DNA from 3 places in the Secundilactobacillus sp. MJ173 genome. Region 2 is predicted to be linked to each of the others. Evidence: predicted binding sites of a transcription regulator. Region 2 holds the regulator's gene; each other region holds the start of a gene.

Region 1 (3,273 bases), on a different contig from region 2:
TGTTAAGTTTACTTTTGATCAATGTTAGTCATGTTGATTGGCACAACCCACTTATCATACTCTTCTTCTGTCAATAAGCCTGACTTCAAAGCGGCTTCTTTCAAAAGGGTGCCTTCCTTTAAGGCTTCTTGTGCAATCGTAGCACTTTCGTGGTAACCGATATGTGGTGACAATGCCGTAACCGTCATCAGTGAGCGGTCGACTAATTCTTCCATCCGTTCTGAGTTGACAGTCAAACCATGGATCATCTTATCAGCAAAACCACGCATGGTACCGGCCAGTAATTCAGCTGATTCAAGGAATGCAGAAATCAGAACTGGTTTGTAAACGTTCATTTCAAAGTTACCTTGACTTGATGCCAAATCAACGACGACATCGTTACCCATAACACGTACAGCTGCCATGGTGATAGCTTCAGCTTGGGTTGGGTTAACCTTCCCAGGCATAATTGAAGAACCAGGTTCGTTAGCAGGAATATTCAATTCGCCATAACCGGCACGTGGACCTGAAGCCAAGAAACGCACATCGTTAGCAATCTTCATCAGATCAGCAGCAAGCGTCTTGATGGCCCCATGGACAACGTTTAAGCCAGAGTGATGTGCCAAGCCATAGAATTTGTTGGTGTCAGCAGTGAAGTGAAGGCCGTATACTTCACCCATCTTGTCAGCAATAATGCCGGCAAACCCAGGTGCAGCGTTCAAACCAGTACCAACTGCAGTACCACCCATTGCTAATTCACTAAGGGTCTTACCTAAAGTTTGCAGATAATCCAAATCATGTTCTAGGGCACTGACCCAGCCAGAAACTTCTTGGCCAAAGGTTAATGGGGTTGCATCCTGCAAGTGAGTCCGGCCAATTTTAACCGTCTTCCAGTATTTTTCTTGTTTAACTTTTAATTCATCGATTAAATGCTGAGTTGATTCTTCCAAGCTGCTAACAGCCTTTGCAGCGGTAATATTCATGGCTGTTGGGAAGATATCGTTTGAGCTTTGACCCTTGTTAACATCATCATTGGGTAAAATTTCAATCTCAGCATTAAGCTTAGCTGCTTGGTGGGCTACCACTTCGTTAACGTTCATGTTGGTTTGAGTTCCTGAACCAGTTTGATAAACGACCAGTGGAAAGTCCTTACGTAAATCTTCGTCATCAAGTGCCAGCAACGTATCGATCGCTTCAACAATCAAATCAGCTTTAGCACCGTCAATGTTTTTTAACTCTTTATTAGCAGTGGCTGCGGCTTTTTTAATCTGTAATAGTGCCTTAATGATCTCAAGTGGCATCTTTTCGCCAGTTGGGAAGTTGTTACGACTTCTTTCAGTTTGCGCACCCCAGAGTGCGGTGGAAGGGATCTTAACTTCGCCAATCGTGTCTGATTCAATTCTGTAGTCTGCCATGTTTTTGACCTCCATTGATTTTGTGACGGATATATAAGTAACAACAGCTAAAATTTCGTGATATTATTCACTAACATGTTTAGGATAATAACTGATGTCTGTTATAGTCAAATATTCACGACGTTATTACGATTCGTTATGAGGTTGATATATCAGCGTTTAAAAGGATAATTTAGTAGTTTTACATTTTTTTACAATTCAAATGAATTTTATTCGTATTAGTTTACAAATTCACACCCATTCATTGAAAGCGATTTCAATCAGGCTAATCTTAATTTTGCAGACAATTTAATCAGTTTTGTATGATTATCGTCTCCTTTATAGTAAAATTAATTTCTAATTAGATTCATTTTGGTGCGTTATCTTAGGAGGTAAACTTTTTGTTTCGCTTTAAACACTTACTGATCGGCCTTTTGATTATCGTTGCTGGCGGCTGGTTAACAGCTTGCGGTAACCAAAACAGACAAACTCAACCTATCGAGAAACTGGCATTGATCAAATCGGGCCAGACTGACCAACCACGTATCTGGTATCATGTTTCCCAATCTCATAGTCACGTCACAGCTAAAGACACAGTTAATGCCCTATTTGTCCTTAGAAAGGGTAAAGCAACCACCTATATGCTGCCAACAGGTAAGGATAAGGTGACCTTAAAGCAACTATCTAACATGTCTACGTCAGACCAGCTTAATTGGGTAAAAAATCAGGATAAACAAGCCTTTCAGGCAGGTGTTGCCACGCAGCAAGATAAGGTTGCTAGCAGTATCGCTGGCATCAAAACAGACATCAAGCGGCTGCAAAAATCACATAGTGAACCGTCTCAAGTTAAAGCATTGCAGCAATACTTAAAGATCAACGAGGCGATTCATGATAATCCGAGCAAGTATGCAGTCCCAGTCGCCTACCCTTTGACGGCTGTTCAGCAGTCTCACGGTGAACAGTTCGGGCTGAAACTCTATCCAGTTAGAACAGTTCAGTACGGCGATGCTAACGTGATTATGGCCAGTGAACTTTCACTATCTAACTACACTTTTAATAAACGTATTCAGCCTCAAAAAATCAGTGAGCGCTATTATGCCGGCTATCGATCTACCATCAACGATAACCACTATCTGATCCTAACTCGGGCCACAAAACAGACACGCATCGTTTATGATAAGCAAAAAACGACGGGTGTTTCTAAGCCGGTTGCGGCAGAATAGAAGCAATTGCCAAAAAAAGAGTCCGGCACCAGTTAGCTTAACTGATTGCCGGGCCCTTTTTAGTCTGATTACCGAACAAGTTGTATAAACACCCTATACTAAACGTTTAACACTGCCTCGCTCAGTAATCTTAACGGGTAAAAATTCTTGTTTATTTTTAGCCGATTGCTCTTTTAAATCTAATTGTCTGATACGCTGAACACCTGCGATACCCATTTGATAAAAATCCTGGGAAACACTGGTTAATTGCGGTTGAGCAATCTCACACATTTCAGTGCCGTCAATACTCATAATTGATAAGTCATCAGGAACTTTCATACCAAACAAGCGAGCTTGATTCATGATGCCAACTGCAACCATGTCACTGGCTGCAACAACGCCTGTCAAATCCGTATGTTCACCGTACTGTTGCATTACCTTTAACCCTGAGGCATAGCTATAATCACCAGGTTGAATCCAACTATCTTGAGGTGTCACACCAACTTCAGAAAGCGCCTGTCTATAGCCCAATAACCGTAATCGGCCAGTGTATGGGTAACGATCAATTCCGGCCAAGCCAATACGACGATGGCCCCTATCAATTAAAAATTTAGTTGCTTGATACCCAATTTTCTTATCATCTGAGCTTATGAAAGGCCGATTGTCATCAAATGCCATTGATAAAAAGCAAAATGGAA
Region 2 (3,273 bases):
GGAATTTTTCCCAGAATGGTTTTTAAGAGGGTTGATTTACCGACGCCGTTGGGACCCACGATGGCAATAGCTTGGTGCTTTTTGATGTCGATATTAACTGGTTGGGCTAATACTTTGCTAGGCTCGTAACCCACTGCCAGATCTTTTACAGTCAAAATGATGTTGCCACTTTGACGACGGGGAGTGAACGCAAAGTGAGCGACTTTATCATCAGCTTCAGGCCGCTGTATACGGTCGATTTTCTGAAGTTGTTTACGTCTAGCTTGCGCCCGTTTGGTTGTTGAGGCTCTCACGATATTGCGGTTAACAAAATCTTCTAGCTGAGATATTTTATGTTGCTGTTTATCATATTCTTTCCATTGGCGTTGCAATTGGGCTGCCTTTTGCGTGACGTAGGCTGAATAGTTGCCATGAAAGTGTAAGACTGTTCCCATAGACATTTCGTAGACTTCAGTCACCAGTCGATCCAAAAAATAACGGTCATGAGAAACAATCAGTAGGGCACCCTTATAAGATTGAATATAGCCTTCAAGCCAAGTTAAGGTTTCAACGTCCAAATGGTTAGTAGGTTCATCCAAAACTAATAAATCACGTTTTTCGAGCAGTAGCTTAGCTAACGCTAACTGGGTTTTTTGTCCGCCAGACAATTCGTTGATCGAGCGTCCATAATCCTCTTCGCCAAATTCGAAACCGTGTAGAACACCACGAATTTCTGCACGGTAGCCGTAACCATTGTTATTTTTGAAGGAAGTTTGCCGTTGATCGTAAGTTTTTGAAAGTTGTTCAAATTGTTCTTTATTATTAATCACTTCTGGGTCGCTCATCCGTTCTTCCAAACGGTGCAGTTCATCTTCTTGATCCTGAAGTTCTTGGAAGACACTGGCCATTTCTTCCCAAATTGATTTATCAGAATCGAGTCCGGTATCTTGAGCTAAATACCCAATGGTCATGCCTTTTTTGTAAATAATTTGCCCCTCGTCCGGAGCGTCAATACCCGTAATCATGCGGACCAGAGTCGATTTACCAGCACCGTTTCGACCCACGAGAGCCACCCGACCGTGTTCAGGGACATCTAGGTTGACATTATCAAAAAGAGTATCCGCGCCGAACCGGCGTGTTACTTGTTGGACCTGTAATAACATGTCGTATCAGCTGCCTTTCTATTGTGAAACTATTCTACCATTAATTAGTGAGATACTGATAGGTTTGGTAAAATGTTCATGGATTTTTTATTGAAAATTATTTCACAAATCGCCCCAATATGCTACAATTAACTAGAATGATGTTTTCACAAACTTATTTATTTTAGAAATTCGCAATTATTTTGATGATAAAAGATTCGTTTTCTAAGGTATTTTTAATTAGGTAAATTCACAAGGAGGAAGAGAAATTGGCAGAAACAAAGATTCCGAAGGCCACTGCAAAACGATTACCGATTTATTACCGCTATCTCAATATTTTGCATGATTCTGATAAAAATCGAGTATCATCAACAGAACTTTCAGAGGCCGTTAAGGTTGATTCGGCCACGATTCGTCGTGACTTTTCATATTTTGGTGCACTTGGAAAACGAGGATACGGGTACGATGTTGATAGTTTGTTAAAGTTCTTCAAAAAGATTTTAAATCAGGACAAACTAACTAATGCTGCGCTTATTGGTGTGGGTAACTTAGGAAATGCCCTGCTGAACTTTAATTTTCATCAGAACAGTAATGTGCGGATCAGTGCGGCGTTTGATGTCCGCCCAGATTTAGCAAATACCGTTCAGAGCGGTGTTCCGATTTATCCCATGTCGGAATTACGTAAGCAGCTAGAGGATCAGCAAATCAAGATTGTGATTTTGACGGTTCCAGAATCAGTTGCTCAAAACGTCACGGACGATGCCATTGCGGGTGGCGTTCGTGGGATTCTTAACTTTACGCCATTACGAGTATCCGTGCCAACAAACGTACGGGTCCAAAACGTTGATTTGACTAATGAACTGCAAACGTTGATCTACTTTTTAGATCATTATAATGAAGAAGAGTAATTATTTGCAAATGCGAGAATAGCGACTTGCTGTTTTCGCAGGTAAGTATTCAATACTTAATTAAATGAAGTGGCTCGATTATCAGTTGATGTACTGGTAGTTGAGCCACTTTTACTTTTGTTAGGAAACCGAAGACAATGTAAAAGATTTAGTAAATCGTGCTTTTTTTAGGTAAATGGCTTGCATTTGGGTGGGAATAATTTTATAGTATTAATTGTGATTAGCACTTATGTTAGATGAGTGCTAATAGTGCTAAACTTTATATTTATTGGAGGGATTCAAGTGTTAAAACCATTAGGAGACCGTGTAATTTTACAAGCACAAGAAGAAGAAGAACAGACTGTTGGTGGTATCGTACTAGCAAGTAATGCTCAGGAAAAACCACAAACTGGCAAGGTTGTTGCCGTAGGTAGTGGCCGTGTGCTTGACAATGGTGAAAAGGTTGCGCCAAGTGTTAAAGAAGGCGACACTGTCTTATTTGATAAATACGCAGGTACTGAAGTTAAGTATAACGGTGACTCATATCTCGTTGTCCATGAAAAAGACCTAGTCGCAATTGTCGACTAATTAAGAAGTAACTGGACTAAAATTTTAAACTAAATTATTTTATGAGGTGAAGTAAAACTATGGCTAAAGAACTTAAGTTTTCTGAAGACGCTCGGTCAGCAATGCTTGCCGGTGTTGATAAGTTAGCAGATACAGTTAAAACAACGATTGGTCCCAAAGGTCGTAACGTGGTTTTGGAACAATCATATGGTAACCCAACCATCACTAACGATGGGGTTACGATTGCAAAGGCTATTGAATTGTCAGATCACTTTGAAAACCTTGGTGCCAAGTTAGTTGCTGAAGTTGCTTCAAAGACTAACGACATTGCTGGTGATGGTACCACCACTGCAACTGTTTTGACGCAAGCAATCGTTAACGAAGGTATGAAGAACGTGACTGCCGGTGCTAACCCAGTTGGTATCCGTCGTGGTATTGAAAAGGCTACTGACGCCGCTGTTAAGGCTTTACATGAGATGAGCCACAAAGTTGCCACTAAGAGCGATATCGCTCAAATCGCATCTATTTCTTCAGCTGACCAACAAGTCGGCGATTTGATTGCTGACGCAATGGAAAAAGTTGGTAACGACGGGGTTATCACCATTGAAGAATCTCGTGGTGTTGATACTAGCTTGGACGTTGTTGAAGGGATGCAGTTTGATCGTGGTTACATGTCACAGTACATGGTTACCGACAAC
Region 3 (3,273 bases), on a different contig from region 2:
GCTTCGTACTGAAGGACTTGCCACTCAGTCGATGATTGGGACGGCAACAGGTACCGTATTGAAAATTTTCTTGGATCCGCTGTTTATCTTTGGCTTTCATTTAGGTGCAGCGGGGGCCGCGTTGGCAACCGTGTTCGGATACTTAGTTACGGATACTATCTTGATTGGGTACACTGTGCGACGCGCGCGTTATTTGCATGTTCATATTAACAAAATGAAGATTCCTCTTAGTGAGGTTAAAGACGTACTGATGATTGGCCTACCAGCTTCGGTAACGAACTTTATGACCATGCTGGGCACGGCACTCATGAATAATTTTTTGATCATCTATGGTGCCACCAAAGTTGCTGGCTTCGGGATTGCAATCAAGGTTGAAACCATTGTTATCATGGTACTCGTTGGTTTCTGCTTCGGCTCACAAGCGCTGATTGGATACAACTATGGTGCTAGAAATAAAGAACGGTTAACCAAGATTATTCAGTTTGACCTGTTAGTTAACGTCGTGTTCGCGTTTATTATTGCGCTGGGATTAATGGTGATTTCACCAGCCCTGTGTGGATTATTCATGAAGGACCAAAACGTTGTGCACGCTGCAAGTTACATGTTGCGCTGGTTCTTGATCACCACGCCGTTCATTGGGGCGTCAATGGTGTTCACCACCATGTTCCAAGCTGTGAACCAGCCGCTAGATGCTTTCTTGATGTCGGTTTCCCGCCAAGGTGTGGTGTTTGCCATCGTGATTTTCATCATGGCATCAGTCATGGGCTATCAGGGTGTTATCGTTTCACAACCAATCGCGGATGTCATCACTGCAATTATTGGTGTGGGTCTTTATTACCGAGAATTCGGTCCTAAGGGGAAAGTTGTTGCAAATTGGTAAAATAGAGTGTGAATACAAGCGGTTAAAGAGTGGAGAATAAGGCGTAGGCAATGGAAATCTTGGTTTTGGGATTTCTGTTGCCTACGCCTTATTTGCAACTCTTTGCTTGTTTGAGCACGTTTAACGATGAAAATAAACGTGCAACGCACTGGAATCTATCACGTGATAAGATAACAAACTCACACTTTTCATAGGAAGTATAACCGAAAAGAATAATGTAAACGCTTTAATTTTTAGCTAAAATAGGTTATAACAGATATATAAGCGAATGAAAATCAATTCACAAGCAATCCTTAGACATACGTAGAACTATAATATTTGAGTTATAGTATGATGTTTCAAGGATGATTTGTAAATTAGTTGCCATTTCGGCTTTCAATTCATATTTTAAAAAATAAATCATTTGGAGATGATGGAGTTATGCGTATTAAAGCAGCAGTTGTTGAAGAAAAGGGCGCTTCATTTGAAATGCGCGATGACATTGAATTAGCACCAATGCAAGCTGACGACTTGCAGATTCACATGGTTGCTTCAGGGATTTGTCATTCTGACGAAGCTTTACGTAAAGGTGACGCCGAGATCGGTTATCCGATTATTCTCGGTCACGAAGGCTCAGGAATCGTTGAAAAGATCGGTCCAGAGGTTAAAAACTTCAAAGTTGGCGATCACGTTGTCCTTTCCTTCTATGGTTGCGGAAGTTGTGTCAACTGTTTGAGGGGTGTTCCGACACAGTGCTTGAACTACGCTGCTAATAACCTATCAGGTGTTCGTCCAGATGGCAGTGCGCACTTCACTGAAAACGGTAAGCAAGTCGATGACATGTTTGACCAATCATCCTTTACCACAACGACCATTGTGCGTGAATCTAACGCGGTTAAAGTGCCTAAGGATTTGGATTTACGTAAATTAGGACCTCTGGGTTGCGGCTACGTGACTGGTAGTGGTACCGTTCTTAACACATTGAAGCCTCGTCCAGGTCAGACCATCGCCGTCTTCGGTACTGGTGCCGTTGGTTTAGCAGCTATGATGGCAGGTAGAATTTCTGGCTGTACCACTGTGATTGCCGTCGATGTTGTTGACTCACGGCTAGAACTTGCCAAGGAATTAGGCGCCACTGATGTGATCAACAGCAAGAGTGAAAATGCTGTTGAAAAGATCAAGGCGTTAACGGACGGCCACGGTGTTGACTTTGCGGTTGATACGACTGGTGTTACGGCCGTAATGGAAGATTCTATCCAAGCCTTAGCACAAGGTGGGACGTCAGCTTGCATCGCCGTTACCCCTAACCACATCGATTTGGATACTTGGAACGACCTTTGTGTGGATGACCGTAAAGTTATCGGTGTCAACATGGGCGATTCTGTACCACAGATCGATATTCCACGTTTGATCAAGTTCTACCAGGCCGGCATGTTCGACTTCGATAAGACCGAGAAGTTCTACAAGTTCGATCAAATCAACGAAGCTAACGCTGACTCAGGCAGTGGTAAGACCATCAAGCCAATCCTGGTCATTGATCCAGACTACGTACCAGGCAAATAATTGAATTCAGTTAAATAACACAGAATAGGCATCTAGGGGTGATTGTCTCTAGGTGCCTTTTCTGTTAAGCTGAAAATGGAAACGGTTTCATGAACGGCGTGTTTCTATTTAATCGCCTAAATGATTGTGAAAAACCAATCGTCATACGGACGTTTCCAAACATTGAAGTGGAGGTAGTTATTCATGAGTATTGTGGTTTCTGCTTTAAAAGAAGAGCAGCCCCACGAAAAACGGGTTGCCATCGATCCAGATGTTACCAAGCGGCTAATTAAAGCCGGCATGAAAGTTCTGATTGAAAAGGGCGCGGGGGTTGCGTCTTACTACAACGATGACAGCTATCAAACAGCTGGTGCAGAAGTAGTGGACCGGCAAACGGCATTATCTCAAGCTGACGTGGTTGCGGTCATTAATCTACCTAGTGATGAGACACTAGCGGCACTGAAATCTGGACAAGTGCTGATAGGGCTACTGAGTTCACTGATCAAACCGGAAAAGATGCAGCAGTTGGCTGATAAAAAAGTGTCGGCACTATCGTTTGAACTATTGCCGCGGACCATCAGTCGTGCGCAGACCATGGATGTTTTGAGCTCGCAATCCAGTGTTGCGGGCTACAAGGCTGCCTTAGTTGCCAGTGATGCCTATTCGAAGTATTTCCCAATGATGATCACCGCTGCTGGGACCGTTAAGCCGGCAAAAGTGCTCGTACTGGGTACCGGTGTTGCTGGGTTGCAAGCTATTGGGACCGCTAAGCGTCTTGGTGCAATTGTTTCCGGTTACGATGTTCGGCCGGCCTCGAAGGGTGAAGTGGAATCCTTAGGTGCCACCTTCTTAACCAGCTCGGTTTCCAATGG

The links. Region 2 encodes Rex, which represses fermentation and respiration genes when NADH is low (regulators of the CRP and FNR family bind a similar motif). Its sites were predicted from a motif close to TTGTGAANTANTTCACAA; they were not measured.
Region 1: the regulator Rex is predicted to act here: its motif matches at 1,450-1,467, upstream of AC6H04_RS06365 (class II fumarate hydratase).
Region 3: the regulator Rex is predicted to act here: its motif matches at 1,149-1,166, upstream of AC6H04_RS03875 (NAD(P)-dependent alcohol dehydrogenase).

Annotation. Positions count from the first base shown of each region.
Region 1 covers NZ_BAAKGN010000038.1:31,655-34,927, forward strand. The annotation lists gene AC6H04_RS06365 (class II fumarate hydratase) at 9-1,394, opposite strand; gene AC6H04_RS06370 (hypothetical protein) at 1,775-2,596, shown strand; gene AC6H04_RS06375 (LacI family DNA-binding transcriptional regulator) at 2,690-3,273, opposite strand, start outside.
Region 2 covers NZ_BAAKGN010000060.1:100,729-104,001, reverse strand. The annotation lists gene AC6H04_RS09525 (ABC-F family ATP-binding cassette domain-containing protein) at 1-1,142, opposite strand, end outside; gene AC6H04_RS09520 (redox-sensing transcriptional repressor Rex) at 1,391-2,029, shown strand; gene groES (co-chaperone GroES) at 2,312-2,596, shown strand; gene groL (chaperonin GroEL) at 2,656-3,273, shown strand, end outside.
Region 3 covers NZ_BAAKGN010000023.1:32,859-36,131, reverse strand. The annotation lists gene AC6H04_RS03880 (MATE family efflux transporter) at 1-880, shown strand, start outside; gene AC6H04_RS03875 (NAD(P)-dependent alcohol dehydrogenase) at 1,301-2,422, shown strand; gene AC6H04_RS03870 (NAD(P) transhydrogenase subunit alpha) at 2,606-3,273, shown strand, end outside.